4 regions of the Shewanella sp. FJAT-51649 genome follow, and region 4 is predicted to be linked to each of the others. Evidence: predicted binding sites of a transcription regulator. Region 4 holds the regulator's gene; each other region holds the start of a gene.

The links. Region 4 encodes sigma-54, which starts transcription at its own class of promoters, with help from an activator protein. Its sites were predicted from a motif close to GTTGGCACGNNNNTNGNNT; they were not measured.
Region 1: K0H59_RS14295 (DUF3192 domain-containing protein) is a predicted target of sigma-54. The motif match lies at 2,655-2,673, and genes of this name have one in related genera.
Region 2: flgF (flagellar basal-body rod protein FlgF) is a predicted target of sigma-54. The motif match lies at 3,269-3,287, and genes of this name have one in related genera.
Region 3: K0H59_RS12470 (YccF domain-containing protein) is a predicted target of sigma-54. The motif match lies at 6,594-6,612, and genes of this name have one in related genera.

Annotation. Positions count from the first base shown of each region.
Region 1 covers NZ_CP080411.1:3,215,206-3,223,143, forward strand. Annotated here, with positions in the region: gene K0H59_RS14280 (DUF962 domain-containing protein) at 853-1,158, opposite strand; gene K0H59_RS14285 (GNAT family N-acetyltransferase) at 1,151-1,789, opposite strand; gene K0H59_RS14290 (DUF2789 domain-containing protein) at 1,934-2,167, shown strand; gene K0H59_RS14295 (DUF3192 domain-containing protein) at 2,217-2,615, opposite strand; gene K0H59_RS14300 (hypothetical protein) at 2,763-3,146, shown strand; gene K0H59_RS14305 (Zn-ribbon-containing protein) at 3,146-3,919, shown strand; gene syd (SecY-interacting protein) at 4,041-4,691, opposite strand; gene queF (NADPH-dependent 7-cyano-7-deazaguanine reductase QueF) at 4,751-5,611, shown strand; gene K0H59_RS14320 (sporulation protein) at 5,706-6,446, opposite strand; gene K0H59_RS14325 (hypothetical protein) at 6,508-7,029, opposite strand; gene K0H59_RS14330 (4'-phosphopantetheinyl transferase superfamily protein) at 7,199-7,938, opposite strand, start outside.
Region 2 covers NZ_CP080411.1:1,502,500-1,510,437, reverse strand. Annotated here, with positions in the region: gene K0H59_RS06865 (flagellar basal body P-ring protein FlgI) at 1-991, opposite strand, end outside; gene flgH (flagellar basal body L-ring protein FlgH) at 1,003-1,677, opposite strand; gene flgG (flagellar basal-body rod protein FlgG) at 1,690-2,478, opposite strand; gene flgF (flagellar basal-body rod protein FlgF) at 2,489-3,232, opposite strand; gene flgE (flagellar hook protein FlgE) at 3,405-4,766, opposite strand; gene flgD (flagellar hook assembly protein FlgD) at 4,829-5,608, opposite strand; gene flgC (flagellar basal body rod protein FlgC) at 5,633-6,049, opposite strand; gene flgB (flagellar basal body rod protein FlgB) at 6,052-6,456, opposite strand; gene K0H59_RS06825 (protein-glutamate O-methyltransferase CheR) at 6,601-7,440, opposite strand; gene K0H59_RS06820 (chemotaxis protein CheV) at 7,542-7,938, opposite strand, start outside.
Region 3 covers NZ_CP080411.1:2,802,750-2,810,687, forward strand. Annotated here, with positions in the region: gene K0H59_RS12425 (hypothetical protein) at 1-137, shown strand, start outside; gene K0H59_RS12430 (chemotaxis protein CheV) at 317-1,261, opposite strand; gene K0H59_RS12435 (class I SAM-dependent methyltransferase) at 1,474-2,088, opposite strand; gene K0H59_RS12440 (LON peptidase substrate-binding domain-containing protein) at 2,185-2,742, shown strand; gene K0H59_RS12445 (sigma-70 family RNA polymerase sigma factor) at 2,858-3,526, shown strand; gene K0H59_RS12450 (ChrR family anti-sigma-E factor) at 3,519-4,214, shown strand; gene K0H59_RS12455 (hypothetical protein) at 4,749-4,922, shown strand; gene K0H59_RS12460 (hypothetical protein) at 5,201-5,461, shown strand; gene K0H59_RS12465 (pyridoxal-phosphate dependent enzyme) at 5,465-6,412, opposite strand; gene K0H59_RS12470 (YccF domain-containing protein) at 6,697-7,104, shown strand; gene K0H59_RS12475 (alpha/beta fold hydrolase) at 7,167-7,938, opposite strand, start outside.
Region 4 covers NZ_CP080411.1:768,716-776,653, reverse strand. Annotated here, with positions in the region: gene lptA (lipopolysaccharide transport periplasmic protein LptA) at 1-329, shown strand, start outside; gene lptB (LPS export ABC transporter ATP-binding protein) at 326-1,057, shown strand; gene K0H59_RS03395 (RNA polymerase factor sigma-54) at 1,163-2,638, shown strand; gene hpf (ribosome hibernation promoting factor) at 2,667-2,954, shown strand; gene ptsN (PTS IIA-like nitrogen regulatory protein PtsN) at 2,957-3,400, shown strand; gene rapZ (RNase adapter RapZ) at 3,397-4,251, shown strand; gene K0H59_RS03375 (HPr family phosphocarrier protein) at 4,238-4,513, shown strand; gene mgtE (magnesium transporter) at 4,712-6,076, shown strand; gene K0H59_RS03365 (molybdate ABC transporter substrate-binding protein) at 6,145-6,972, opposite strand; gene K0H59_RS03360 (OmpA family protein) at 7,237-7,929, opposite strand.

The DNA.
Region 1 (7,938 bases), 2.4 Mb from region 4:
AGCGACTGTATAAAAGAGTAAAAATCGTCCGTTAAATTTGTTTTTCAAACAGAGGGCACACAAAAGTGGACATTATGACGTATCGTAAAAAATAACGTTGGAGAATAGCAAAAAGAAAGGGGCGCACTATGTGCACCCCATTTATCCTCTGCAAGCCATCCTGCTTGATTGTGCTCCCTGCACCTTCCTTGCGATCGTTTGCTCCCTGCAAGCGTCCTTCAATCCCTTTATTTCCCTGTGTAGTAGAACCGCCACCACACTCAATCCTTTGACCCGAATATCCTATCTCGGCTCCTGTCACATCCAGTGACTCATCCCAATCGCGTCCTGCTGAATCCTTTCCTAACCTCAGTACAAGCTGTTCACCCTTATACTTATCCTTTTACTCGATACTTCCTGTATCCAGTAACGCTTAATCCTTAAGCTTGTCCTATTTCATCCTGAAACCTGCTATCCCAGCAGATACAACATCCTCTATCATCCATGAGAAAGCAGCCTTGCTTTTCCTTAGCCTATCCTAGGCAGATGACAGTTTTCCTACTGTCAGTGGTTCAAATCCAAGAACCTGAATTCGTCGCTTCTTGCGTCCCTCTCGCCTGTATTGCTATCCCTGCTATCCATTTGCTTTGGCGATGAGTTGATTCTACGTGGTTCTCGCTATTTTTGTTTCGCTTAAAGAACACACACTAGCGCACTTTTCATACAATCAAGCTTTATTCAAACGTAACACCATGATTTTAAATACACTTTAAAAACTGTGATTGCAAAACAGTCAGTAAGAAAACATTTTATCCTACAGGCTTTGTAAGCGATCTCTCACACGGGTGTCAGCTTCTCACTGTTGAGGGACATTTAGCACTTCAACTTACCGGTGAGAATTTGTGCAAACATCACCCAATCTCCCATCAAACTGTACAAGGGATATTGGAAAGTCGCAGGGCGATTATGCTCAAACACAAAGTGTCCCACCCAAGCAAAACCATACCCCACTAGGGGGATAAACAGTAAAAACCAACCATTTGCGAAAAGCAGCGCCGCCCCTAATAACAAGAGCACCAGAATACTGCCAATAAAGTGCAATCGCCTACAGCTCAAGTCTTGGTGCTGTGAGAGATAAAAAGGGTAAAACTCAGTGAAGGAGCGGTAAGGTTCATTCATCTTGTTGGCCCGTGTAAAAGAGTAATTGTCCGGCCACATTGCCTATGCTCAATTCTCCGAGGGAGACAAAATCATGTTGCATAAATAACTGGCTATGGGCTTCTTGGGTGGTAAAGACACCAATCCCCTCAAGCTCAGGCTGCTCATCGCACCAACTCACTACGGCTTGCACGAGTTGATGACCTAACCCCTTTCCCTGCTCATTGGGCGCAAGGGCGATAAATTGTAGGATCCCGCAGTGCTCGCTCGGCAGCAGCTCGACGATGCTCGATTCTTTCTTCATCATCGCCTGAGTCGATTGCCAGCCCGTACCGAGCAACATCTTGAGTCGCCAGTGCCAATAGCGACCCTCCCCGAGGGGCACTTCCTGAGTGACCACACAGGCAACACCGACTAAGCGCGTTTGGTCAAACAGCCCGATTAAGGCTTGCTTCTCCTGCCAGAGCGCATTCAGTTCTTCACGGATTGCAGCACGCAATTTTTGTTCGTAGGCGAATTTGTCTGAAGTGGATAAGGCATCCACAAAGAAAGGATCGTCATGATAGGCGTTATAGAGAACCGAAGCGGCGAGGCGTAAATCTTCGGCGGTGAGGTAAACTGCACGGCACTCATCCAAGGTATTATTGTCCATTATTAGAATTCCTTGATTTAGATCACACTCTTAGGAGTAATTATCACTGTATCAAGGAAACAAAAAAGTGCAAATTTTAATCATAGATTGCATTTTTCAGTGAGTTGCATACCCTAGATAAAGGCACACAGAGAGGATGCGAGCATGGATACCACGCCAGTCGATTTGAGTCATCTGTTTGAACAGTTGGGATTAGCCAATCAAGCTCAAGCCATCAGCCAGTTTATTGCGAACCATCAACTTCCCCCAGAGACACACTTAACCGAAGCGCCATTTTGGACGCAGGCGCAAAAGAGTTTTCTGACCGAAGCATTAGAGGCCGATGCCCAGTGGACCGAAATTATCGAGCAGCTCGATGTGCAATTAAGAAAGCCCTAATAGTTTAGGGCTGACACTGAATCACTTAATAGCGAGTTGCGTTGAGTCGTTAAATTTTGCTGTAGGCGGTGTCGCCCCAGCCGACCAGCACACTGTTACTTAAGACGATTGGCGTGCATTCATCCTTAGTGGTTTTACCGTCACTGTGGGTATGCTGGGTGCGATAGAAGAGTACCAACACTTCTTTATCGGCTTGGCCGTCTTTCTGCTGCAGATAAGATTCGCTAAAGTCCGAGGCGCCCATCAGGGTCATCACTTGGTCTTTGCTCATGCCAAGGCTGAGCTTAGTCAGATTATTGCGGTTTTTGTCCTGTGTTTTTTCCCAAGATTCGTTGCTATCCCACTTAGATTCACTGTCGCCGACATTGACCACACAACCGCTAAGACCTAAGCTTGCTAACCCTAAAAACGTGACCGCGATGAGTTTGCGATTAATATTTGCGTTCATATTATGACTTCCTGTGTACTTGTTATAAAAATGCTTAAAAAGCAAAATCAATGCCAAACAGCAATACATTGATTTATAAGAACTAAAATAACCACGCCACAGTAAGTTAGTGAAAAATATGATATAGATTAAGGAATTTCACTTATTATGAGTCCGATTGACCAAGTGTTAGCAACAGCATGCGCACTCGAAGCCAGCGGTAAAACCCCAAGCCTTGCCCTGATAAAAAGCCGCGTCGGTAACAAAATCCCTATGCCGCTGTTAATCCAAGGATTACAGCAGTTTAAATCGATACCCAAAGCCGAGCGTGAGCGTTTAGCGGCTCAATCACAGCCCGTGGTTGAAGAGACACACACCGCCGAAGCTTCGCCACTCACAGTCGCCACACTGGCGCAACAGTTAGCCCAATTGCAACAGGGCATTGAGCAGGCCCTCACGTTAAAAAACAACGAGATCATGCAACTCAAAAATGAACTTATCGAGCTGAAACAACGTGTCAGTCAACTCGAATCCCAAGGAAAATCCGCTTAATGTTTGTCACCGAATTGCGCTTTGAATGCTTTGCCGATACCACCATCAGTGCGGCAGAACGTGCCATCAATCAATTACTCGAAGCTTACCGCGCTAATGGCCAAATCCTCGGCCGCGAATTTGCCGTGGCCTTTAATGAGGGCGAATTTCGAGTACGCCTACTCATGCCTGAAAAAAACAGTTTGAATCATCGCTATCACAGCCCTTGGGTGAAAAAAGCGCTGGCGGAATTAACCGAGGCTAAACTACTGGCGCCACGGGAAAAATTTATCGGTCAGGATATTAATTCTGAGGTGAGTAACACTGAGCCACCCAGCTGGCAACTGCTGTACACTAGCTATGTGCATATGTGTTCGCCCCTGCGAAGTGGCGATAACCTATTGCCCATTCCGTTGTACCAAATCCCCGCCACCTTTAATGGCGATCATAAACGGGTGATCCGCTGGCAAACCGAGTGGCAAGCCTGTGATGAGTTACAAATGGCGGCGGCTACTAAGGCAGAATTTGCCGCGCTGGAAGAATTATCCAGCCCTAGCAGTGATTTATTTAGGAGAGGTTGGGATTTACGCGGCCGAATCGAATATCTGACCAAAATCCCCACTTACTATTATTTGTATCGCGTCGGGGGGCAGGATCTGCAATCCGAGTTAGCTCGCCCCTGCCCACGCTGTGGCAGTCACGACTGGAAACTCGACGAGCCGCTATTAGATATGTTCCACTTTCGCTGCGAACCTTGCCGCATAGTGTCTAACTTGTCTTGGGACCATCAATAACGCCCCGTGTGAAAGCGCAAACTCGGCAGGCAAAATAGCCTAGTCGAGTTTGCTAAACAAGTTTGCAAGAGGCTTTTTCAAGAGGTTTTGTCAAGAGACCTTTGCAACATTTACCCCGCGCTTAACGCTTACCTATCAGGTTGTGCCACATACGTTTAAAGCTGGCAAAAATCCCCGGATGTTCGAGCGCCGGCATAGGTAATTCTTCATGTTTAACAGGCGGCGCGATACGTGGCGATAAGGCCTCAATAAATTCAGCTAAACTCGGCGCCAATTGGGTGGAAGGAAGCTCGCCGGGGATTTCAATCCACACACTACCATTAGCATTATCGACAGTTAGCATCTTATCGCCCTCATCCAGCAAACCAATAAACCAAGTTGCTGGTTGCTTGAGCTTTTGCTTCATCATTAAGTGGCCGATGATATTTTGTTGCAGAGCATCAAAATCCGCCTCGTTCCATACCTGCAGCAATTCGCCCGTGCCCCAGGGTGAATCAAACAGCACGGGCGCCGCAAAATACTCACCATAAAAGTGATTGATATCCGGCCATAATGTTAGCTCAAGCGCATGTTCAACATTCGCAAAACTGCCTAGCTGTTCACGCTTAACCGGGAACCAAGACACCGCCTCGTCGGACGCTTCATCAAACTCACCTTGAATACACAAAGATGGCTCGCCCTGCGGGTAATATCGTGGTAATTCGCCTAAAGTTGATAGGTAGGATCGATGGTAATTATCTAAAAATTTATCGAGAGCAGGCAGACAAGACACTTAAGCACAATCCAATTTCGGGTATAATGTGCGCCTATTTTGACATGGAAACAGTATTGATGACACACAATCACGATCCCTATAGTGATGCAAAAGAGCTTGCCGGCCTAACCTTAGGTAAAGCCACGGATTACCAAGCCGAGTATGATGCGTCGCTGCTGCAAGGGGTTCCTCGCTCACTTAACCGTAACGCTATCAACCTCACGGCGGAAAGTTTGCCTTTCCACGGAGCCGATATCTGGACGGCCTATGAGTTGTCATGGCTAAACGCCAAGGGCAAACCTATGGTGGCTATTGCCGACATTCAGCTAAGCCATGAAAGCCAAAATCTGATCGAGTCAAAATCCTTCAAACTGTATTTAAACAGTTTTAACCAAACCAAGTTCGACAATATCGACGCCGTGCAAAAAACCTTAGTGCAGGATCTCGGTGAATGCGCCCAAGGCCAAGTCACAGTGAAGATTATTGAGCCTAAGAGTTTTGGTATTCAACGCGTCGTCGAGCTGCCAGGCACTTGCATTGACGATCTGGATATCGAAGTCAGCGACTATGACTTTAATCCGGATTATCTTGAAAACAGCACTGATGACAAACAGATTGTTGCCGAAACACTTAATTCTAATCTGTTGAAATCAAACTGCTTAATCACCTCTCAGCCAGACTGGGGCAGTGTGATGATCCGTTATCAAGGGCCTAAGATCGATCGCGAAAAGTTACTGCGCTATTTGATTTCGTTCCGCCAACATAACGAGTTCCATGAGCAATGTGTCGAGCGGATTTTTGTCGATTTAAAACATTACTGCCACTGCACTAAGTTAACCGTTTACGCCCGCTATACCCGTCGCGGCGGACTAGACATTAACCCTTACCGCAGTGATTTTGAGCACCCAGGCGACAGCCATCGCTTAGCAAGACAGTAATCGACTTGCAGTAAAAAGCCCTGAATCATCAGGGCTTTTTTATTGTCGGTTGTAAGCTTTTGAACCAAGCTCACAACTTAAACTGCACCCACACTTAACTCAAATTCGCCTTAAAAATCTCTTGTACTTGGCTTAACGTGGCATTGTTTGGCAGGCTGAAATACAAGTAACCATCGCCACGGAATGCGCGGTCAAGCTCAAGCAACACATGGGTTTGCTCGGCATCGCACACCAGAGAAACCTCTATCTCACGCAAACGATTAAAGCCCATATTGCGCGGCTTAAACTCTAGCTCTTGGTAACAACCCGAAGTGGAACGAAAGGCGCGGGTATTGAGGAAACCTTGTTCCACATCGGCTTTCACCAACACAAAACCAAGGGTATCCATCGCCTTTAACACATGCTCAGCAATCGCCGTTGGCATAATGACCAGCGCATCGATATCGCTTGGGTCGAGCGCGGTATCTATGTCCACTCCCGTTTGTAACCATACTTGGGATTGATTATTGCGCACAGGGAGCTGAGTAAAAGGGGTTTCGGGGTGCAATTTACCTGAAAACGGGATCTCGCGAATTTCACCCGCTTGAATTTCAAAGGACTCAGTTAAGCGCCAGCTCGCCAAGCGATGGTTCTTAAAATAGTCGCCGTTATCGCTGCTCACTTTCACCTTAGTCATTAGGGCTAAGTCGAGGCCGGAGATCTGCTGCGGCACATTACCGCCTTTAACGACGATAGTGGCATGAAAGATTTGACCTGGCAGCAGTCGATTATCAATTAATTGGGTATCGACCGTCGCACCACCGATACCGACGGAGGCCAGCAGTTTTTTAAACATGGTATTTCCTTATGTTGCTAATGCTGCACCGATAAGCAGCCCTAATACAGCGTTTATTCAGTTAATTCGCAGATTTGCACTCGAGCAATAATTGCTGGAAATGCGCGCCTAAATCCTGCTGGGCAAATTGTTCACTGGCGAGTGCCATTTGCTTAAGGCTTTGCATGGCTTGCTCGACGCCCTGCTGTTCGATCAAACTTTTAGCATAGGCCGCCGCATCCGCGCCCTTTTGTAACAAGCTTGCGACTTGATCGAAACTCACCTCTTGTTCCATCACCTGCTGTAAATCGCCGAGTAATTCCGCCACCTTAGCCGACTCCACTAAGGCGCCTTCGACACTCACTAATTTACCGAGGGGATCTTGGCTGAGTTTTTCGGCCACACAGGCAGACACTGTGCCCGCCGCCGCACTTTGAGCAACCACATCGAGACCGCGGATGCGGATTTGCTCAACCACTTGTTGTAGTTGGGGATCTTGAGCAAGCCATGCCTGCTCTAATTGCTGTTTTTCATCGCCACCAAAGTAACCACAGCCACCGAGCAGTAGCAAAGTGGTGGTCGATAAAAGGCATTTGAATTTCATGATTAACAACCTTGTCAGTGAGTTCTCTGGCGTGACTATAGCGAGCTAGGTTTAATACAAAATGAAATATAAGCAGAGGAATAACAAAGTCAGTTGGAGGGACAAGAAACTGAATTCAAAGCAGTAATTCAAGAACGAAGGCAACCCAAGCCTTAGTGCAAAGACTGTACTAGATAGCCGAGCACGCCGCCAGTAATGCAGTGATACTGGTCAGTTGCATCGAAATAGCCACCTTCGCCAAGCTGTCATCCTGCACCAAGCCGTCACCATGCACTAAGCTGAGCCCAAAACGATATTCCTCATCAAGTCGGCCAAAGTAACTCTGCCAATGCTGGGCATGGGAGCTTGTGGCATTGAGTGTAGTTTCAGGCTCAATCAGCAGCCTAATATTGGAATAAAGTGGAATACGCGATGGGAGTTGAAGATAAGAACTGGGCTTAGCTTGGCTCGGTGAAGCAAAGTTCTCTTGTTGCTTAAGTTCAACCCAGTTACGGGTTTCGACAGTTTGCAGCGCGCCATCATCAACCGCCAGCAAACTGTTTGGCGCTAAGTCAAAGGCAAAGGATTTCAGCGACTGCGCTAAGCCCAAACCCGTTGCCTTAATGTAGGACTCTTTAAGTGCCCAAAGGTCAAAAAAGCGTTGCCGCTGTGCATCTTCGCCCTCAAGGGCTAATAAGCCTTCGGCCTCGATGGGGGAGAAATAATGATTAAGGATCGGGTAAATATGAGTGCTGGCGCGGGAGCGCTCAATATCCACCCCCAAGCCTAAACGGGGCTGTGCTGTGTTAGCGGTTGCGTCCGTATCATCAGCTTCCGCCAAGGCAATTAATAACCAGTCGCCACTGTGGCTCAAGTTAAACTCAATGCCAGTGCTCAGAAACTGCTCATGACTGAGACTGGGTTTGCCCT
Region 2 (7,938 bases), 730 kb from region 4:
GCACTAACTCATCTAAGGTCGTGCCAGGATTGAACATAAACATCCGGCGATTGCTTTCGCTCGCATTGATCGTGCTGTTGCTCGTCACCGTTGTTTGACCATTCGCTAAGGCATTAGGTTGTGACACCTGAGTCGCTTCAGCAATAGTCACAGTCAAGCCACCATGCGTTACCGCGGCTGGCAATAACTTGACGTTCTGCCCAACCACAATCGTGCCAGTACGGGAGTTCACGATCACTTTGGCAGACTCTTCAGCAGGCTCCACTTCGATATTCTCGAGCGTGGCTAAAAAAGACACCCGTTGTGACACATCCCTTGGCGCACTAACCTGCACAGAGGTCGCATCCAATGGCCGCGCCATATCGGGACCAAGTAAGTCATTGATGGCATCGGCCATGCGCTGCGCGGTAGAAAAATCCGAGCGACGTAGGTTGAACGTCAAATAATCGCCAGTCGAAAATGGCGTTGCGACGCTACGTTCAACAATCGCGCCGTTAGGAATACGACCCACGGTTGGCGTATTTTGAATGACTTTAGAGCCATCCAAACCATCGGCACTAAAGCCGCTGACCACTAAACTGCCCTGAGCAATCGCGTATACATTACCATCAACCCCTTTAAGGAAGGTTTGCAATAGCGTGCCACCGCGCAGGCTTTTCGCTTCACCTAGGCTAGATACGGTGACATCCAATTCTTGACCAGGTTTGATAAAGGCCGGCATATCCGCATGCACCGCCACCACAGCTACGTTCTTAATTTTGGGTCTGAAATTATCGGGCAAGTTAATCCCAAAGTTTTTCAGCATGGTCATAAAGGTTTGTTCGGTGTAACGGGTCTTTTCGCCCGTACCGGGTAAACCGACGACCAAGCCGTAACCAATCAATTGGTTACTACGTACCCCTTGAACATTGGCAATATCTTTAATGCGCTCGGCTTGGCTTGGCTGTGAAAACACCAGCATGGCAACGGCTAAAATCAGTTTCAATTTCATGATACGACTCCTTAGAAGGGCCACCAATCGCTCATAAAGAACTGGCTTAACCAGCCCACTTTTTGCGCTTCGGCGAAGGTACCAGTACCGCTGTATTGAATACGCGCATTGGCCATACGGGTTGAATCGATAGTGTTATCCGGTTTGATATCCTGCGAACGCACAATCCCCGTCACTCGGATAAACTCATCGCCGTTATTGATAGAGATCCATTTTTCGCCGCGCACCACTAAGTTGCCGTTATTGAGCACTTGCATCACGTTGGCGGAGATACTGCCATCTAAGCTATTGCTTTGATCGGCATCGGATTCCCGCTTAGTGTTCATGCTGTCTTTATAACGTAAGTCGAGGGGAACCCCACCAATGGACACATTGCTGCCACCGGCATAAATGGGGTCGAGCGACATGTCAGAGCCTTTTTTGATCTGATTACCCGCGCTCTTTTTCGCTTGAGTCGCTTCCTTCAACACAATAGTGATAATGTCACCCACTTTATGGGCGCGAATATCCGAATAGAGACTGGCCGCTTGGCTGTCTTGATAAATTGACCCTGTCGCGGCAATTTTGGTTGGCGGCGCTTCGGGATATACCGGTGCATAGAAGGGATCATCTGCAATCGGCTTCTTGGGGGTAGAGCTACATGCCGTAAGCAAGAGCGCAGCGGCCAATATAAAATATCTAGCCATGATAATGTGCCTCTATAGATTCTGATTCACATAAGCCAGCATCTGATCGACCGCCGAAATCACTTTGGAGTTCATTTCGTAGATCCGCTGACTTTCAATAAGATTCACCAGCTCTTCGGTCACGTTTACGTTAGAGGTTTCTAACGCGCCTTGACGAATCGCCCCCATACCATCGAGTGATGCCGTGCCTTGGATAGGCGTGCCACTGGCACCGGTTTCGGTGTACAGGTTTTGTCCCATAGGATCTAAACCCGATGGGTTAATAAAGTCGGACATGCTGAGCTGCCCCACCACTTGGTTTTCTGCGGCGCCCGGCGTCTTAACAGAAACCTCACCTTCAGCAGATACGGTAATACTGGTCGCATCTTCAGGAATCGTAATTGCAGGTTGCAGCACATAACCCGAACCTGGCGTGACAATTTGCCCAGTGTCATCTAAGGTAAATTGACCATTACGGGTATAAGCCGTGGTGCCGTCGGGTAACTGCACTTCAAAAAAGCCAGGGCCTTCGATCATCAGATCGAGTGAGTTATCCGTGGTCAACATATTGCCTTGGGTAAACATCTTTTGGGTGGCTACCACTTTGGTACCCGCACCGATATTTAAACCGTTTGGCAACTTAGTGTTCGAGGCGCTAATGCCCCCCGCTTGGTTAACGGTTTGATAAAGTAAGTCTTCAAAGACGGCGCGGCTCTTTTTGTAGCCGACGGTGCTGGCGTTCGCGACGTTGTTTGAAATCACCGCAATATCGGTTTGCTGTGCGTCTAAGCCAGTTTTACTAATCCATAAGGCTGGATGCATAATTTATCTCCTAACTAATCCGCATTAATGAAGAAGCCGCGCGGTCGTTTTCTTCCGCGGTTTTCATCATCTTCACTTGCAATTCAAATTGTCGCTGTAGGTCGATTAAGGACACCATCTCATCCACAGGATTGACGTTACTGCCCTCTACAGCACCACTCTCAACAAACACGTTTGGATCGGTTGGCGCCGGATTGCCCGATACCAAACGGAACAGCCCATCCTCACCGCGCATCATTTGCGCATTACCGGGATTGACCAGCTTTAATCGCCCCACCTCTTCGATCACTTCCGTTGTCGCGCCCTGAGGACGTACTGAGATAATGCCATCCTGTGAAATGGTGACTTTTTCAATCGGCAGCGGTAACACAATCGGCCCCGCATCGCCCATCACAGGATTACCGCGGTCGTTATGTAATAACCCTGTTGAGTCGAAACTTAAGCTTCCTGAACGGGTATAGGCCTCACTGCCATCCTTTGCCTGCACTGCGAACCAACCATCACCTTTGATGGCAACGTCAAGATCCCGCCCAGTGGTTTTGATGGGGCCTGCTCGAAAATTGGCGGAGGGGGTTTCGACCATGGCAAAAACCCTCGATGGCAATCCTTCACCAAAGGCTTGCATCGATCTGGCTTGCGCCATGTCCGACTTAAATCCATCGGTATTGGCGTTAGCTAAGTTGTTGGCACGCAATGCCAACTCATTCATGTTTTGCTTAGCTCCGCTCATGGATATGTAGAGGAATTTGTCCACAGACTGCTCCGTCAAATTTTCAACCTGACAATAGCAAAGCAAGCATCATGCCAATAAAGTTGATGGCTAATTTACTGATAAATTGGGAGAAGATTATGAGGAAATGGCTACAAGGCCAAAAGAGGCTAAGTGTTGCCGCCAGCGGCAACACTTAGAAAAAGGAGAAATCAGCTTAACGAATTTGCAGTACAGTTTGTTGCAGGGTGTTGTTCACTTCGAGGGTACGGGAGTTGGCCTGGAAGTTACGTTGCGCCGAAATCAAATCCACCAGCTCAGTCGTTAAGTCGATGTTAGATTGCTCTAACGCCGAAGAACTGATGCTACCGAATGTACCACTGTTTGGTTCACCCGCGAGCGCAGGACCCGACTCAAGGCTGGCCTTCCATGAAGTATTACCGACTTGGGTCAAACCTTGCTCGTTGGCAAAGCGAACTAAGGCAACGCGGGATAATGGCACGGTTGAACCGTTTGAGTAACTGGCGGTGATCAAACCATCTTCACCAATTTCAACGTTTGTTAAACGGCCTACTGTCGTACCATCTTGAGTTAATTCGGTTGCCGCAAACGGCGCCGAATACTGAGTCGGTGCATTAAACTTAATGGTCACATCTTGAGTGCCATCGGCACCTGGGCCTAACACGCCAGCACCACCCACGCCTAACGCTTCTGTCGTCACGACCGCAGGATCGCTGCCGGTATACACGCCGACAGAGTTAAACTTCAACACCGAACCTTTCCAGCCGCCAGTGGTTTGGGCTGTCCCAGTACCATCGGCCGTACCGTCACCATTGGTATCAGTCTGATAAGTCCCCGCAGGGCCAGATACATCCACTTGCTTACCATCAATCGCGTAGTAAGCAACCCAGTTGTTTTCACCGTTATAGGAGCCGTTATTTGGCTTCACAAAATAGGTGGTCATGATATGCGGCTCACCGAGTGAGTCGTAAATCGTCATCGAGGTCACGCTGTTATAGGTTTTGGAGTCCAGCGGGTCAAAGGCTGCAGGATCGAGTGAACCTTCTTTCGCGTTCAAGTTCATCTGCATAGTCACGTTTTCAGTCTGAACAGGGCTACCGGCAGTATCAGGAATTTGTACTGGCTTAGCGGTGGTTAAACTGACGGATGTCGAGTTACCGTCTTTATCTACCGGGAAGGTTTGTAAATAATTACCAGCTGAATCAACCATATAATTATTTTTGTCGACTTTAAATGCACCAGCACGGGTAAACTGATGATCTAAGGTACCAATCTCAGATGCGGTCACAAAAAAACCGCCCCCTTTGATCGCTAAATCTAAAGAGTTATTGGTCAGCTGCAAACTACCTTGGTGGAACTGCTGCGCCACTTGGCTCGTTGCCACACCACCACCGACGGCGGTTTTAGAGTTAGAGAAAATTGAATTAGCGTAAACATCCGCAAATTCAGCACGCGATTCTTTAAAGCCAATGGTATTAGCATTCGCGATGTTGTTCGCTGTAGTGTTTAAGTCTTTCTGTGCAGCAGAAATGCCACTCAATGCAATGTTAAACGACATAATTCACCTCTACATTTCACTCAATTCAATTAAGGACTCAGGTCCAACTTAATACTGACAAATTAGGTTTCTGATACCGCGAGTACATCAGAGAGCTTAATACCTGCACCACCGCGAAGATTCAGAATCGCCCCAGTGCTTGCAGTGCCTAACGAAACACTGGTCACATGGGCATAGGTCGAGACGGCAAGCTCTTGAGATTTACCATCGACAAGTCCACTGGCCTTAATGGTGTAATTACCGGCACTGACAGGCTCGCCATTCTTATTCAGACCATCCCATGTCACAGGGATGTTGCCGCCATCACTGCCATCGATGTTAAAGGTACTGACCACTTGGCCTTTATCATCCAGTACACGCACGTTAATCACAGGAATTTTATCTGGCGTACTCACCACACCACTCAAGGTAGGGCTTTCGGTCGAGACATTGCCGGTATCGGTTGGGATCAATACCTTACGTCCAACTAATCCCGATGCTTGCAGCGCCTGACTCGAAGTCATCACACTGTTTAAATTAACGATTTCATCGTTGAGCTTCGAAATACCATCCACGGTCGAAAAGGATGCCATTTGCGCAATCATCTGATCGTTGTCGACGGGCTTAAACGGATCCTGCATTGACAGCTGCTGACTGAGTAACGAGAAAAAATCTTCCTGTGTCAGCTGCTGACTCTTGGCTTCCGGGACAATGGATTCGCTAGGCAAACGGATGCCATCTAAAAAAGGATTACCCGTTGATGTACTCGTTGTGCTCGTAGTATTAGTCGCCACCGTATTCGATTGACTCTTAGTTTGAGTCGTCTGAGCCGAGGTCTGGCTAAGTTGGTTAATGAGGCTCACAGCTTACCTCCTAAATAGCGCATATTATTTACCCATCCCAAGTGTTTGTTGCAGCATAGATTTTGCAGCTTCAGCGACTTGAACATTCATCTGATATGAGCGAGAGGCAGAAATCATATCCGCCATTTCTTCCATGACATTCACATTCGGCTTGTAGATAAAGCCATCCGCATCCGCCATCGGGTGATCCGGCGAATACTCTTTTAATAGGGGTTTATCACTCTCAACTATGCCTTTTACCGCCACACCTTGAGAGGCTTGTTGCTGACTTTGCGCCTTGGCCATTTCCGCTTCAAAAATCGGATGACGAGAGCGGTAAGTTTTATCTATGCTGCTGGAAACGGAGTCGGCGTTGGCAATGTTACTCGCGGTGGTGTTGAGGCGGACAGACTGAGCTGACATGCCAGAACCCGCCACATCAAAAATACTAAATAAACTCATGGTCAATCCCCTCTCAACGCTTTCTTCATGCCACTAAACTTACTGTCCAAAAATCCTAGAGACATTTGATATTCAAGCGCATTTTGCATAAATGCCGACTGTTCCTGTTGAATATCGACAGTATTGCCATCCCCAGTATCTGGCTGATTTGGCACACGGAACTTCAGGTATTGTCCCGTTAATTGTGCAAGGCCAAAATGCTGCTCATCGCCTGTCATCTCAAGGCTATTGCGCTGCTGTTGCTGGGTTTTAGCAACATTTAAGGCCGCAGAAAAATCGACGTCACGGGCTTTATAATGTGGCGTATCGGCGTTTGCGATATTGCTAGAAATCACTTCGGCACGCTCAGCACGGATCCCCAACGTAAATTGGTGTACCCCTAATGCCTTATCAAAACTAATCGCCATAAAATTGCCTCCATCGTGACTCTCACGGGAACAAAGCAATTCATGTGCCAAAAAGTAGTAATTAATCGAAATGTGTAGATATGAGGTTTTGCGAGGTAAAAAATTACCGACTAATGTCGGTAATTTTTATTTAATATCATTTAATTAGGTTTTCTTCTGGTAATAAATACCAGGGTTGCAACGCACCATGTCAAACTCATCTGTCAGGCCCGCAATGGATTCTGACGCGCCGAGAAAAAGTATGCCCTTAGGATTTAATGCGGCAGCAAATTGCCGCAAAATTTTTGCTTTTGCCTCAGGGGCAAAATAGATCAGCACATTTCGGCAGAAAATAATGTCGAACTTGCCTAGCAAAGTGTAACTCTCAAGCAGGTTATGGGCGCGAAAATTGACTAAACGCTTAACGTTGTCCTTTACCCGCATGTTGCCAGAGGGCAAAGCATCAAAAAACTGGCGCTTACGTTCTTCCGATAAGCCACGTGCCAATGCCAAACTGTCGTACTCAGCATTCTTGCAACGTTCCAACATCGAAGGCGAAAGATCGGTCGCTTGAATTGAAGCGCCTCCCGGCAAAGCTCCCGGCTTCTTCTGTTGATATTCTAAAATCGTCATTGCCAATGAGTAAGGCTCTTGACCAGACGAACAGGCAGCCGACCATATCTTTAATGGACGACCCAACTTACTGTACTCAGGTAGCAATACATTGCCTAGTAACTCAAACGGATAACGGTCACGGAACCAAAGCGTTTCATTGGTTGTCATCGCATCAATGACTTCCGCCCTTAACGCGCGCTCCGTTGGCTTCATCGAATGTTTCACCACATCGGATAACGAAGGTAGATTATATTTGCCCATCAAAGGCGCGAGACGGCTACGCACTAGGTACTGTTTGTTTTCCCCCAGTACAATACCGCTGTGTTGTTCTAAGAACAACCTAAATTGATTATATTCGGCTTCTGCGAGTGATTTGTCAGGCACATTCACGTCCTAGATCCTATAGCAAGCACCCAAATAAGTGCCAACAATCATGTAATAAGGGCTAGATTATAGCGTAAAGCACCACTAGGCACTAACCCACACTTTCACTACAAACTTAAATGCTTGTTCACTGCCGCAGCTAATTCGTCTGGGTTGAATTTGGCGATAAAATCATTAGCGCCCACTTTTTGTACCATAGCCTGATTAAACACGCCGCTTAACGAGGTATGTAATACCACCTTGATATGCTTAAGCTTTGGATCGTCGCGGATCTCTGCCGTTAAGGTATAACCATCCATTTCTGGCATTTCAATATCCGAGATAATCAGCGGGATTTCCTCGGCCACATTATTCATTTCACCCGCAATAGCTTTTAACTTATCGAGCGCTTCACGGCCATCTTTTGCCGTATCAATCTGTAAGTTTAACGACTCGAGCGCGCGAATAATTTGTTTACGAGCCACTGCCGAATCATCAATCACCATAATATGGTAATGCTGACTT
Region 3 (7,938 bases), 2.0 Mb from region 4:
TTTTTGCCGAGCTTATTCGATTAGTCGGTAGGCAGAGATTTAACTATGCCCTTAGGCTTGCGCGGATCCATATCGCGGCAGCCAAAGAGATGAAGCGCCAAGTCCTTGCCGATGTTAAAGCCGAACTCAGCCAATAAACCGTATCGCGGTAAATCGTCTACATCACAGCAAATAGTCCAAGTTACAGCCAATAGTACGAGCCACAAGTGAAATACTAAAAGCGAGTGCTGAAAATAACGAGGCCGCAAATCGCAGGTTGCTAGGGCGGCCAATGGGTTTCAAACCTGTAATTGAGCAATCGGTTAAATCAGTGGCGTTATTTGCCAATAACTTGTTTTAACCTGTCTTGCACCACTTCCACCAGCAAGTCAGGCTGGAATTTAGAAATAAACCTGTCGCAGCCAACCTTCTCAACCATCGCATTGTTAAAGCTACCGCTGAGCGAAGTGTTTAAGGTGATAAATAAATCCGCCATCGCCTTATCGTTACGCACTTCGTAGGTCAGCTTGTAGCCGTCCATCTCCGGCATTTCGGCATCGGTTATCATCATCAACAGCTCTTGGGCGACATTCTTGCCTTCATCGCGCCATTTTTGCAGTAAATGCAATGCCTGCAAGCCATCGGAGGCTTCGATGATTTCAATCCCGAGTTGGCCTAAGGTCTCACGCACTTGGCGCCTTGCGGTTGACGAGTCATCGACAATCAAGACCTTCTTACCGGGCATCTTGTCTAACAGGCTCTCATCCAATACCCCTTCGGAGAGACGAATATCGTAATGGACGATTTCCGCAAGTACCTTCTCGACATCGATGATCGACACCAGTTGCGACTGACCTTGATATTCGATGCGGGTGATGGCCGTGAGGTAATTATTTCGCCCAGCCGTTTTAGGCGGCGGCATAATATCGCTCCAGGTCATGTTGATAATGTGCTCGACCTTACCGACTAAGAAGCCCTGCACACTGCGGTTATATTCGGTGATGATCATATTGGCATCATCTCCCGGAGGCACAGGTTTAAAACCGATAGCCGAACGCAGGTCAATGACGGGAATCGACATGCCACGAATATTCGCCACCCCAAAAATATGGGGATGACTGCCGGGCATAGAATTTAATGGTGGTAACTTGACGACTTCTTTGACTTTAAAGACGTTAATCGCAAATAACTGGGTAGAGTTAATTCGAAACAGCAGCAGTTCGAGCCGATTTTCACCGACGAGTTTGGTTCGTTGATCTACGGTTGCAAGCACGTTTGCCATAATGCGACTTCTCTACTTTGGAGGAACAGCTTTCCTCACCAGTGACGGATTAAGCTAAATTATAGCGGTAAACTCACCATGAGAACCATGCGATAAGTCGATTTTATCTAAAAATTACAATCACTCGGCAATCCTTTATCGTTCGGCAGGCGTCCCGATAAATACGTGATTCGCTTACGGCTATCGCGCATCTATCGTTGCAATTCCTCCCTTTATGCCATGCGTTTTTGAGCTAGCACCATGCCCGAAAGATTGAGAAGATTTCTCTCGCAGAGGATCTCAAATCCCCCTTGGCGCAGTCCTGCTAACCATTCTTGATGGTTAAATCGATTCTGTTGCGGATGCTCAAACAACCGTCGACTCAAGGGATTGCAAATAGCAGCGCGGTATAAATCCTCTACCACAAAGTAACCGTTGGGTTTTAGCACCCTTGCCACCTCGGCAACCGCCGCTTGCCAATCGGGAATATGGTGAAACACGGCAAAATTGAACACCACATCAAACTGGGCATTTGCAAAAGGCAACGCAGTAGCATCGGCAACACTGAATGCCAATTGGCTTAACCCATTGGGTGAATCATGCCAGCGCGCTTTAGCGGGTGCGACCATCTCAGGGTCAAGATCGACAGCCGTGACTTGCTCGGCCCCAAAATGGTCGCGGATCAACTGAATTCCGTTACCAAAACCACAACCAATTTCGAGTGCGTGACGTATATAAGGAAGGGGTTTGGGCATCATAGAAGTCAGTAATGGCGCTTCAATATGGTTTTGCAACCAAAAACGTAGCGGATGCTGGACTAACTTTTTCTCGAATGGATTTAACTTCATCTCATCCCCTTAAATGAATCGGTTATTGCTTGGTACACTGATCAAATTCTGTATATGGTACGTAATGATATAGACATAAGTTCACTTGAGGCCACTATGAAATTACCTCTTTTTCCTTTGCCAATCTGTTTATTACCAGAGGGATATACTCAGTTGCGCATTTTTGAACCCAGGTATAAACGCTTAGTCGCTGAATCCCTTAAATCGGCGGATGGCTTTGGCCTGTGTATGACATCGGAGGATGGCAAAACCATTTATCCCATCGGCACGCTGGTGCATATCATCGATTTTGAAACCTTACCTGATGGTATGCTCGGAATAAGCATTCAAGGAAAACAACGCTTCACACTCGGCGATATCAGCATAGAGTCGGACGGATTAAAGTGCGCCGAGGTGAAACTTATCGATAATTGGCCGAGTGCACCGATTGAAGACGATGAGCGTTACTTGAGTGAGATGCTGCAAAACATTCTTAAGGAGTTCCCGCAGCACCTGCAACATTATCAGGTGGAACAATTTGAAGATATCGCCTGGGTGTGCCAACGCTGGTTAGAAATTCTGCCGGTTCAAGCTGCCGAGAAATACGCTTGTATCAATGCATTAGATCATCAACTAACACAGGATTTATTACATACTGTCATTCAATCAGCTTGAGTGATCCAACTTCCCGCGCACCACGTATTGCTCTGTATGCTTATCGAATGTCGGCCCTGACGTAACATCTTTTGTGATGTTCAGACTGGATTGAACCTTAAGTAAAGAGCTAATAATGGAAAATTTTCAATCACATTTAGCGCAAAATCGCTATGATAGACAGTTATCATCCCATATCGATATGGCTATGGAAAACGATAGCACTATTTCAACAGCCGATGAGCCAGTCACAGATGCGGATCCTTTAGCGCGCGCCATTCTAAGAGTCGCGAATCAACGGGATAAAGCCGCCTTTGCGGAATTGTTCAGCCATTTTATGCCCAAAATTCGTGCATTTGGTCTGCAACGCTTAAATCAGCAAGGGCTGGCCATGGATCTAGTGCAAGAAACCATGACCTTAGTGTGGACCAAGGCCCATTTGTACAATGCCGACAAAGGCTCGGTGGCGACCTGGGTATTTACCATTATGCGCAACCAGTGTTTCGACATGCTCAGGCGCATCCAACATAATCGTGAAGATGCCTTCGGGGATGATATTTGGCCTATTTACGATGTCGCCGTCAGTCAAGAAAGCGGCCCAGATCATAAACTCACCGCCAAGCTACTCGCGCATTTAGATGCCCTGCCCCTACCTCAACGCCAAGTGGTTCAAGGGATCTATATGCAAGAACTCACGCAACAAGAATTAGCCGATGCCTTAAAAGTCCCGATTGGTACGATAAAATCGCGACTCAGATTGGGGTTAGAAAAGCTGAAAAGCTTTTTGGAGACGCAACATGATTAAACATCATCCCCATACCGATTTGCTATTAGCCCATGCACAAGGCGAGCTGCCGTTGTCTATGTCGATTGCCATTGCGGCCCATTGTGCCCTTTGCCATGAGTGTCAATCGCAAGTCAGCCGCTTTACGGAACAAGCGGCAGAACTCGCCTTTTTAACGCCGAGCCAAACCACTGAACCTGCTTTTATCAGCGAAACCGATACCGCACAAGATGACGCCTGGCAGCAAATGTTGTCGCATATTATGGACTTGCCAGAAGCAACGCCAACTGAAAACGACTATCTCGCCAAAGCGACGGTTTCCCTAAATCATAAGCATGTGCGCTATGAGATCCCTACAGTCTTTCGTCAACATATCGCTCATCCGTGGCAGCAGATTGGTAAAGTCAGCCGAATGCGTTTCGATGTGAATGAAAGCCACACCCGCGCCAGCCTATTGCATATCGACGCCTTAGGTGAGATCCCGCAGCATACCCATAAGGGATACGAACTAACCCTGTTATTGGCAGGAGAATTTTCGGATCTCAACGGGCAGTATGTTCCCGGCGATTTCATCATCTTAGATGGCAACACGCATCATTCACCCAAAACCCAGTCAGGCTGCCTCTGTTACACAGTGTTAGATGCGCCGTTATATTTTACCAAAGGGCTCAGTAAATTATTGAATCCCATTGGTGAGCTGATTTATTAATCTCGCTGACATTTAAAATAAGCTGGCAGAGTGAATAACCGATAAACGCAAAATTACAACAAAATACCAACAAACTTATTTCCCGCTGAGTAAAAAATAAACTTGCCAGCTGGAATTTTGCTGTTATACTGCCCGCCGTTTTGAGAAGTATCTTGTCGTTATCCTTTTTATATCGATTTGTCCATTCGCGTAAGCAATGACAAAAACGATCCTCACGAAGAAAGCCTACTACAAGTAAGTCCCACAAAAATAATGAGTTAGTGATTTTCTGCATCGACTCAAAAACAGTGAACTATTTAATTAAACCCATGTCATAGTACTGTCACTTTACTATGGTCAACTGGGCTAATTGAGATATTCCATTGACATAATCGCTGATATGCATTAGTTATCAATAAGGCATCTCTTGATTAATGATCATGGAATGGGTAACCTCAAGACTCATTAGTATCATCTTTCGCAATTATGCTAAGGATATTTTATTGTTATAACTTACTCACCCAAGGGTGAATTGAATTAAAAGGAGTGTGGCCTATGTCATACAAAATTAACGGACATGAAATCACAGTGAACTTTCCTGTAGACTCTATTTCAGTTAACAAAACATCCATTGCTTTTACCGATAGACAAGGTAAAAACAAGCAGACTTTTTCAAAGCGCACCGAAGCCTTAAACTTTATGAAATGGCTATTGTCGGCAAATAAATAAGTCTCATGGTGTACTCCTGAGAGTACCCAAGACGGTGTTTAGGTTTATTCGGTTCCCATTTTCCTCGCCATACCGAAGCCTAAATGACCTAAATAGATAGCCCAATATCACGATTTGCTATCCCCTTACGTCGAATGACGAACTCGTTTGGTTCAGGCGGTATCTAGCTCACACAGATACGTGCCGAACCAAATGTGTATTCCGCGAACCTAGATCAAATTAATCTGTATTTGTCACTGCTAATATAATCACTCACTCAGTTTGTGAATGTATTTTCTATGTCAAAACCCGATACTAAAACGGCTATGCTGACCTTAATAACCCAGATTAAACAGGTTATTCCGCTCAACTTAGATGAAGCACAAATGTGCCAAGGTGAGTGTTTAGGCTGTTCTAAAAAAATGCTGGAAATGTTGGATGCTGAAATAAGCTATTGGCAATATTCAACCGATACGCCGGGATTGAAAGATCTTAAACATCTGGAAAAGATAGCCACACGCACCCACAAAATATTAAAGCGCAATAAGTTAGTTGGCTAAACGCTATCCTGCATCGCCCTCACCATATTTTCGTCTGTATCTTGGCAACATGGTTTGATTCCCTAATAGCCCACCCTGATGAATATAGAGAATGGAGGCATGTTGCTCGCGCCGTAAATAATCCTCTAACACCATAAAGCCTAAGGGATCGTAGAGTAATTCAAATTGCACACCGCTGGCACAGAGTCGTTGCCACATGGCATAAAACTCAGGATAGAGTTTCCCAAAATGGTATTTCTTCCCCACATTCAAAATCTGTGGATGTTCAGCAGAGTTGGGATTTAACTCATAAAACTGCTGCGTTAAATATTCATCGCCGCCGACAACGGCGCAGGTAAGCACTCGAATATTCAATTGCTGACGCACAAAATACTGATTTAAAAAAAGCGCCGTCGTACCTGTACCTGCGGGTAAAAACACCTTGAGATCGGAAATATGCTGAGACTCGGCCCAAGCAGCTATTTCGGCGGCTAACTGACTGACACCATATTGCGCATACTGGCAGCGCCCGCCCTCGGGAATAAACAAAGCCTTAGGCTCAGCTGGCATGACTTGCTGCTCAATATAATCTTGGCAAGTCCTATTAGGCTCACGATGAAGAGAAGGATTGGCTGCAATCAGGCTTGATAAATTAATGACACGCGTACCATTAGCAATAGCGGCGGCATAGTTACCAGTCGGCAACGTGCGGACATGGCTAGCAATATGATCCACATAAAAATCGCACTGCCAACCCTTTAGCTTGGCGAGCGCCGACAGAGAATACAACGAGTTAGCCTGCGCGGAGCCATGACCAATCAGCTTAGTCACACCAGTAAACTCATGATCTAGAAAATAGGCAAACTTACGCGCTTTATTGCCACTAAACGCAGGATGCAATAAATCGTCTCGCTTGAGAAATATCTCGCGCCCGGCAAAGGAAAAAGACTCTACTGGACTCTTAGAGAGCAAGCTTTGACTCAACTGGCTATTGGCTAACATGAATACACTCGAAGGAAACAAGGCCGTTAGTGTACCGCGAGCTTGTCTACATCGTCCGTAATTATTAAGCATTTTCGCGAAAATCTAGCATTTTTTACAACGTCACACAGTCATCAACATAAACATCTTATTGATAAATAATGAAAAATATTTTGGCACAATTCTCGCTTATACCATTTAAGTATCAATTAATGATCCTGTGTGTTGGCCAACATCATTCCAACACTGATTTAAAATGAGTTAAGGAGTATTCAATGTCGCTTTTACGGTTAATTTTCAATATCGCTTGGTTTGTCCTTGGTGGATTTGTGATGGGACTCGCCTGGTGGCTCGCGGGGATTTTGTGTTTTATCAGTATTATTGGTATTCCCTTCGGCCGAGCCTGCTTTGTGATTGGCGAATTGACCTTCTGGCCCTTTGGGCAGGAACAAATGAATCGTCGCCATTTAACCGGACGTGAAGATTTAGGCACTGGCGCCTTTGGCATGGTAGGCAATATTATTTGGTTCTTGCTGTTTGGGATTTGGTTGGCCATAGGTCATTTAGCCCATGCCCTTGCCTGCTTTGTGACGATTATTGGTATCCCCTTTGGGATCCAACATATCAAGCTGGCGCTATTAAGCCTGACGCCGATCGGGCAAACCATAGTAGCGAAAGCGTAATAACCACAGTAGCGAAGGCGTAGTAATCATAGTCGCTAAAGCGTAAGGCAAATCACTCAGCACTACTCTACGTCAGTAGGTAGTGCTGATAAATAGTTTGGCAGTGACTGCACTAACCTTGCCTCATGAAAGGCGGTTTCCTCATCGAGCAAGTCGCCACAATCTACAAACCGCTCACTCACTTCCCCTTGTTCTAGGCTTATGATTTCGAATAGATAATGCGCCAGTTTAGCTGGCGCATCTATGGTGATGTCATGACCACAATAGGCCAAGACAACCAACTCGACCTTAAACTGTTGTGCTAATGCCCTACTGGTTTGAATATTCACTAAGGCATCACGATCACCCGATAAAATACTGACGGGCACAGTTAAAGACGCTGGGCAGCGATAACGAAACGCCGCCCACAACTGACGACATGCATTGCTGAAAAATGGCGTCGACTCGTGGCGATATCGGCTCCAACGCTCAATCAAGGCAATATCGCGCCGATGGCGATAGCTGGTTAAGCGTACAATCGTCGATTCGATGGGATTAAGCTGTCGACCACGGCAACGATTGAGCCAAGCACTCAGGGCATTCAATCCATTAAATCGTTGATACCATGGCGATAAGTTAGCCGCGCTGCTATTTAATACAAATAGGTGCTTTATCTGCTCCGGGCGCTGCTTAGCCATTTCCATGGCGAGCATGCCGCCCATCGATAAGCCCAGCAGATAAAAGGCTTGTCCCGCTAGTTGCTCATCCAATTGTTGCCACACCGAACTGGCATATTCAGCGATAGTTAAAGGGCTGGCTTGGTGAGTGAGGATCCCATTGCCGGGCAAGTCTGGG
Region 4 (7,938 bases):
ACAGCAAGATTTTAGTGGCAACGGGCAACCCTGCGACCTACAGCCAAATTCTCGACGATGGACGCCCAGCTTCGGCGAGCGCCAAAGAAATTCGCTACGAAATGGCGACCCGCACCCTGACCTTGACGGGCTCTGCGACCCTAGACCAAGCGGGTAGCCAAGTTACGGGTAACCTCATCCGTTACGATATTATTCAGCAAAAACTGATCGCTGAGAGCACGGGTAGCGGCGATGATCGCGTGATTACCATTATTCAACCTGACAACTATCAGGAAGAACTCAAGAATCAGCCTGCGGACAAACCTGTGAAAAAACAGGATTCTAAATGACCCAAATCACTTTAAAAGCACAGAATCTCGCTAAGAGTTATAAGAGTCGTCAGGTTGTGAAAGATGTCAGCCTGACGGTCAAAACGGGTCAAGTCGTCGGCCTACTCGGCCCAAACGGCGCGGGTAAAACCACCACCTTTTACATGGTCGTGGGCTTAGTCAAAAGTGATAAAGGCCATATATTTATCGACGATGATGATTTAACTGCCGATCCCATGCACCTGCGCGCTCGCAAAGGCATTGGTTACCTGCCACAGGAAGCCAGTATCTTTCGCAAGCTGACAGTGCACGACAATATCATGGCGGTACTGCAAACCCGTAAAGAGCTCAATCGCGACCAACGCGAAGAAGAGCTGGAACATCTACTCGAAGAGTTCCATATCACCCATATTCGCGATAGCCAAGGCATGTCGTTATCGGGCGGTGAACGTCGCCGCGTCGAAATTGCCCGCGCCTTAGCGGCCAATCCTAAGTTTATTCTGCTCGATGAACCCTTCGCCGGTGTCGACCCGATTTCGGTTATCGATATCAAGAAAATCATCGAACAACTCAAGAGCCGAGGCCTTGGGGTACTGATCACAGACCACAATGTGCGCGAAACATTGGACGTCTGTGAACATGCCTACATTGTCAGTCACGGAAACCTGATTGCCGAAGGAACTCCCGCAGAGATCTTAGACAATCAGCAAGTTAGGGCTGTGTACTTAGGTGAACAATTCAGGCTATAGTTACTTAAACAGAGCCAATTAGCCTTGAATTTTGGCTTATCAGCGCCATCAATATGATAACAAGCGGCCTAAATTCAAAATAATAACGTAGGGATCAGCGGTAACATGAAAGCGTCACTCCAGCTCAAACTGGGTCAACAGTTAACCATGACGCCACAACTTCAACAGGCCATTCGTCTGTTGCAATTGTCGTCATTGGAACTGCAGCAAGAGATCCAGCAAGCCTTAGACTCTAATCCTCTTCTCGAGCTGGAAGAGGAGCAATTCGATGCGCCTACCGAACGTAAGCAAGATATCGCCGATACCGACTTTAGCGAAACGACGGCCCAGCCACAGGAACAAGACAATTCCACCGTGGACATTGCCGAGTCGCTGACCAAAGAATCCCTACCCGAAGAACTGCCCATGGACACCACTTGGGATGAAGTCTTTACCGCATCGCCAAACTCAGGTTCAGGCGCGAGCCGTGAAGATGACATGCCCTTCCAAGGGGAAACTAGTGAAGGCCTGTACGAACATTTAGAATGGCAAAAAAACCTCACGCCCTTCTCTGAAACCGATTTAGCCATCGCCACCGCGATTATTGATGCCATCGACGATCAGGGTTATCTCACTCAAAGTACTGAAGATATCCTCGAAGCTATGGGCAATCCAGAGATAGAACTGGATGAAGTCGAAGCCGTACTCAAGCGCATTCAACACTTCGATCCCGTCGGTGTCGCAGCAAGGGATTTAAGCGAATGTCTGCTTATCCAACTCTCCCACTTTGCGCCGGATACCCCACACCTCGAAAACGCCCGCATGCTGATCAAAGATCATTTAGATCTGATCGCTGCCCGCGACTTTAGGTTGTTGATGCGTAAAACCAAGCTTAAGGAAGATGACCTGCGCGAGAGCATTGCCCTCATCCAAACCTTAAACCCTCGCCCCGGCTTACTCATCACCCCTGTTGATGAAGAATATGTCATCCCCGATGTGTCGGTGTCGAAGAAAAATGGTCGCTGGGTGGTCGAGTTAAACCCAGACTGTATGCCAAAAATCAATGTTAATCAGCAATATGCAGCCATGGCGCGCAGCACTAAAAGCCAAGCCGATAGCCAATTTATCCGCGGGCATCTGCAAGAAGCCAAGTGGTTTATTAAAAGCCTTGAAAGCCGTAACGAAACACTGCTCAAGGTGGCAAACTGCATAGTGCAATATCAACAGGGTTTCTTCGAATACGGTGAAGAAGCCATGAAACCTATGGTCCTAAACGATATCGCCGAGGCGGTAGAGATGCATGAGTCCACCATTTCACGGGTAACCACACAAAAATACATGCATACCCCAAAGGGACTTTTTGAACTAAAATATTTCTTCTCAAGCCACGTCGGGACTGATGATGGCGGTGAGTGCTCATCCACGGCAATCAGAGCCTTCATTAAGAAACTGGTTGCAGCGGAAAACCAGAAAAAACCATTAAGCGATAGCAAGATGGCGCAACTTCTGGCAGAACAGGGAATTAACGTTGCGCGCAGAACCATTGCGAAGTACCGAGAGGCGATGCTTATTCCCCCTTCCAATCAGCGTAAAAGTTTATAGCCTAAAGTGGAAATCGGAGGACGTTTATATGCAAATAAACCTGAGTGGACACCATATCGAGATTACTGAATCGTTACGGGCTTATGTTGAGGAAAAGTTTTCAAAACTTGAACGTCATTTCGAACAGATCAATAATGTGCACGTTGTGCTCAATGTTGAGAAAATGCAACAAATTGCCGAAGCGAGAATCAACCTCACCGGTGGTGAAGTCTTCGCGACTTCAGAGCATGCAGATATGTATGCTGCCATAGACGTCCTGATCGACAAGCTTGATCGTCAGGTTATTAAACACAAAGAGAAGTTAACAAAACACTAGCAATGGAACTTCGTACCATACTGCGGCCGGAATGCACGACCTGCGCCACTCCGGGCAGTAAGAAAAAGGTACTGGAACTTATCAGCGACTTAGCCGCTGCCCAGTACCCCACCCTCTCATCTCAAGAGATCTTCGAAAGCCTAGTGGCGCGCGAAAAGATGGGGAGCACAGGTATAGGTAACGGCATCGCCATTCCACATGGTCGATTAACCGATATAACACAACCCATAGCCATATTGGTGAAATGTGAGGAGCCGATAGCCTTTGATGCTATCGATAAACAACCTGTCGACATTTTATTTGCGCTGCTGGTGCCTGCTGACCAATGTCAACAGCACTTAAGCACTTTGTCCTGCATGGCTGAAAAGCTCAGCGACAAACAAATATTGAAGCAATTGCGCAAGACGCATGATGAAACGGAACTCTATCAGGTAATCACTGGATGAAACTGGTCATAGTGTCAGGGCGCTCAGGCTCAGGCAAATCGGTCGCACTAAGAGTGCTTGAAGATCTCGGCTACTATTGTGTCGATAATCTTCCTTTGCCGCTGATTGGCAGCTTACTCGAACAGCTCAAGGGCAGTAACGATCTCGTCGCCATCAGCGTTGACGTGCGTAACCTGCCGGAGCAAGACAAGGTACTCGTCAAACAGCTCGCCAGCCTGCCAGAGGGCACTGAACTTACCAGCTTCTTCTTAAATTCCAGCGATAAAGTACTGCTAAAGCGCTACAGCGAGACTCGGCGCTTACATCCCTTATCTAAGAGCCGAGTATCACTGCAGGAAGCCATTAAGCTTGAAGGCAAATTGCTCGAGCCACTGTCGCAACAGATGGATCACTACATAGATACCTCGAATCTGAATATCTATGAACTCAGCGACCAAGTACGGCAAATCCTGCTTGGCAGTGTCGATAAGGAACTGGTGATCAACTTCGAGTCCTTCGGTTTTAAGCATGGTATGCCAACCGAAGCCGACTTTATGTTCGATGTGCGCTTTTTACCCAATCCCCATTGGGAACCCGAGCTGCGCCCCCTCACTGGCTTAGATGAACCTGTGGCAGAGTTTTTAAATCGCCAGCCACTGGTCAATAAGTTCATCTGGCAAATCGAGAATTTACTCGAAACTTGGTTGCCCCATTTAGAACGTAATAACCGCAGCTATTTGACCATCGCCATCGGCTGTACTGGCGGTCAACACAGATCGGTTTACGTGGCCGAGCAACTGGCTAAACGCTTTAGCAACGGCAAACACAAAGTGAATGCCCGCCACCGAGAGTTAAGCCATGCCAAAGCTTGAGCGCCAAGTCACCATCTGCAATAAACTCGGCTTACATGCCCGCGCCGCCACTAAGCTCGTGGTGTTGGCCTCAGAGTTTGATGCCAGCATTACGCTGATCCAAGGTGAGAAACAGGCCTCTGCCGCCAGTGTGTTAGGGCTACTCATGCTGGAAACGGGTATGGGTAAAACCATTACCCTGATTGCCGAAGGCCCGGATGCCGAACCAGCGCTCAATGCCATTTGCGCGCTTATTGACGCTAAGTTCGACGAAGCCTGCTAATTGCCTCGACATCTCATCTCGATGATCTCTACCGTTATTCAGTACCCTGTTTGGTTTTGATTTCAGCACCTTATACCAGTAAAACACATTTGTGACTCGACGCCCTCCCGTGCGCTCAATTACAATACACTGCTGCGCTTTGGCTTAAGTCCTCAACAGCCAAACGTCCCTATCCACCGTCGCCATCTTGGAGGAAACATGCCTGTAGAAGCCTCAGACAGCTTACAAGTCGAACAACGTCTCGACCAACTGAGCCATGCCCTCAATAGCGGTATGTTTGTGCATGTCAGGCAAATGCTGCAAAACATGGCGGCGTCGGATATCGCATTGATTTTAGAGTCCTCGCCCCCTAAGGCGCGGCAAGTGTTGTGGCAACTTATCGATCAAGATCAGCTCGGGGATATTCTCGATGAACTCAGTGAAGAGTTAAAAGATCCACTGATCCGCGCCATGAGCCCTGAGCGGGTTGCCAAGGCGACCGCCAGTATGGATACGGACGATCTCGCTTATATCCTGCGAAGCTTGCCGGATACCGTTTATAAGCAAGTATTGCAATCAATGAGTCTGCAAAACCGCCAGCGGGTGGAGCAGGCGCTTTCTTACCCAGATGAAACTGCGGGCAGCTTAATGAACACAGATACTGTGACCTTAAGGCCCGATGTGAATATCGATGTGGTACTGCGTTATTTGCGCCAACGGGGCAATCTGCCCGACACCACTGACACCTTATACGTGGTGGATAAGCACGATCGCGTACTTGGCGGGGTCAAACTTGCGGATCTGCTCACCTGCGATCCCAATACTCATATCAGCAGCATTATCGATACCGATATCGAGAGCATTCCCGTGGGCATGTCCGACAGTGAAGTCGCGCAGCTGTTCGAGCGCCATGACTGGGTATCCGCCCCCGTGGTCGATAGTGAGGGCAAGTTACTCGGGCGTATCACCATCGATGACGTGGTGGATGTTATCCGTGAAGACGCCGAGCACTCCATGATGGGGATGGCGGGGATGGACGACGATGAAGATACCTTCGCCCCTGTAGTGAAGAGCACTTTCCGCCGCTCACTCTGGCTGACAATTAACCTGTTTGCCGCCCTGTTAGCAGCCTCTGTCAGCAATATGTTTGAAGGCACAATCGAACAATTCGCCACGATTGCGATTTTAATGACAATTGTCCCTAGCATGGGCGGGGTCGCGGGTAATCAAACCTTAGCTCTGGTGATCCGTGGGATTGCTTTGGGTCATATTGGCCAGAGTAACGCCCGCTGGCTGATTGGCAAAGAACTCGCCATTGGCTTTTTGAACGGCCTCATGTGGTCGATTTTGGTGTTTATCGCGGTATTAGTTTGGAAAGATGATATGGCGCTTGCCAGCCTGATTGGCGGCGCAATGCTCATCAATATGACGGTCGCAGGACTGGCTGGCGCCAGTATTCCGCTGATCTTAAAGCGCTTAAAAGTGGATCCTGCGTTAGCGGGCGGCATGGTGCTCACCACAGTCACCGATGTCATTGGCCTATTTGCCTTCCTAGGATTAGCGACCCTGTATTTAATGCACTAGTACTCAACCTGCTAAAACGAACAACAAAAATGGCGCCATAGGGCGCCATTTTAATAAGTCAATTAGCACTATTTTTTAGGCGGCTGAAAACCATAACCCGTTAAAATCGCTTGTCCCTCAGGAGACAAAATAAACTCGGCTAAAGGCGCAGCTGCATTATTGGCATCCTTTAACACCAATAGGCCATAGTCGGCACCAACCGCTAGCTCAGGCGGTAAATCGACAATCTTGAGGCTTGGCACTTCTTTTTGTGCCAGCACCGCATTGGTGCAATAGGTTAAGAACACGTCCGCCTGCTTATTTTCCATCACCCAAGCATAGGGATTACGATCTTTCGGCGGTTTAGCGCTCTCAGGCCCACCCGTTAGCTGCAAGGCTTTGGTTTCTAATGTGGTTTTTGCATTGGCTTTTAAGGCCTCGGCTTTCGCAAACACGGCCCAAGCATAATCCCCCGCAGGATCGGCTTTTGGCGTCGACGTTCCGACTTTAGTTTGCGGCGCGAGCAGGGTATCTAATAAATTCGCACTGGTGAGTGGCACATCCGCCTGGGCAATGGCGCAGAGCTGGTTACGGGCAAACATTTGCACCTGTTGACCCGCTCCCGCATCGACTAAGGCCTGCGGGTGTTTCATATTCGCCGAGGCGAAGATATCGACTCGCTCACCCTCTTGGATCCGCTTGAGTAATAAGCCCGAAGGCGCATACTGCGCCGCGACTTTGGCGTCGGATTTCGCTTGATAAGCGGCAATAATATCGTTCATCGCCGCCTTTAAACTGCCAGCGGCCCTGAGTTCAATTGGTGCAGTTGCCTCAGAGCTCATTGTTGCGCCTTGCGCCATTCCCGCCATCAATGTCGCCCCTAAACTGATTGCGAACACTAAACCTTGTTTTGCCATGCTGTACTCTCCATTCACACAGAAATGTCCTAGTGCATACAAGACGGCAAAACCTTTAGCGGATCAAGTATTACCGCAGCTGGATAAATGCAAATCGGGACGATTGTGGCCAAGATCACTTAAGTCTTTTAGGTGACTGGACAAATTGTCCACTAAGGTAAATTGTTCCCTAATGCCCCCTAGAGCACATAGTTCGTTCACACAAATTGCCACCCAGTGCAGAAAGTAAAAAGTCGCCCGTAGGCGACTCTTATTTTATGGCAATTATTGCCCCGTTGGGGTTAACACAATTTCCACTCGACGGTTTTGGGCGCGACCTGCGGCATTCGCATTCGATGCGATAGGGCTCGCTTCACCCATGCCCTTAGATTTAACCCGAGCAGAAGCGACGCCCTTGCTCATCAGGTAGTTGCCCACTTCGCTGGCACGCACTTGTGATAAACGTAGGTTGTAAGCATCTGAACCGCTGCTGTCGGTGTAACCTAATACGTTCAGTTGAGTCTTGCTGTATTCCTTGGCCACCAGCGCTACTGAGTTCAATACGCGCTTAGCGCCATCGCTCAGCTCGGTTTGATCAACACCAAAAGTCACTTCGTTTGGCATGTTGAGAATAATATTGTCACCGTCGCGGGTCACACTCACGCCTGTCGAGGCCAGTTGTTGACGCAGTTTGGTTTCTTGCACATCCATGTAATAGCCAATACCACCGCCGACGGCGGCGCCAGAGGCTGCACCAATTAAAGCACCTTTACCGCGGTCACTCTTGCTTGATGACGCAACCCCAACAGCCGCACCGGCAACCGCACCAATTAAGGCACCAGTCGTCGCTTTCGCCGTTTGTTGTTCGTTGGTATAGGGATTGACAGTCGAGCAACCCGAGGCAATCAGGGCACTGGTAACCACGACAATCGCCAGCTTAGACGCTGGCAGAGATTTAATCAGAGAAGGCTTCATCATTTATGACCT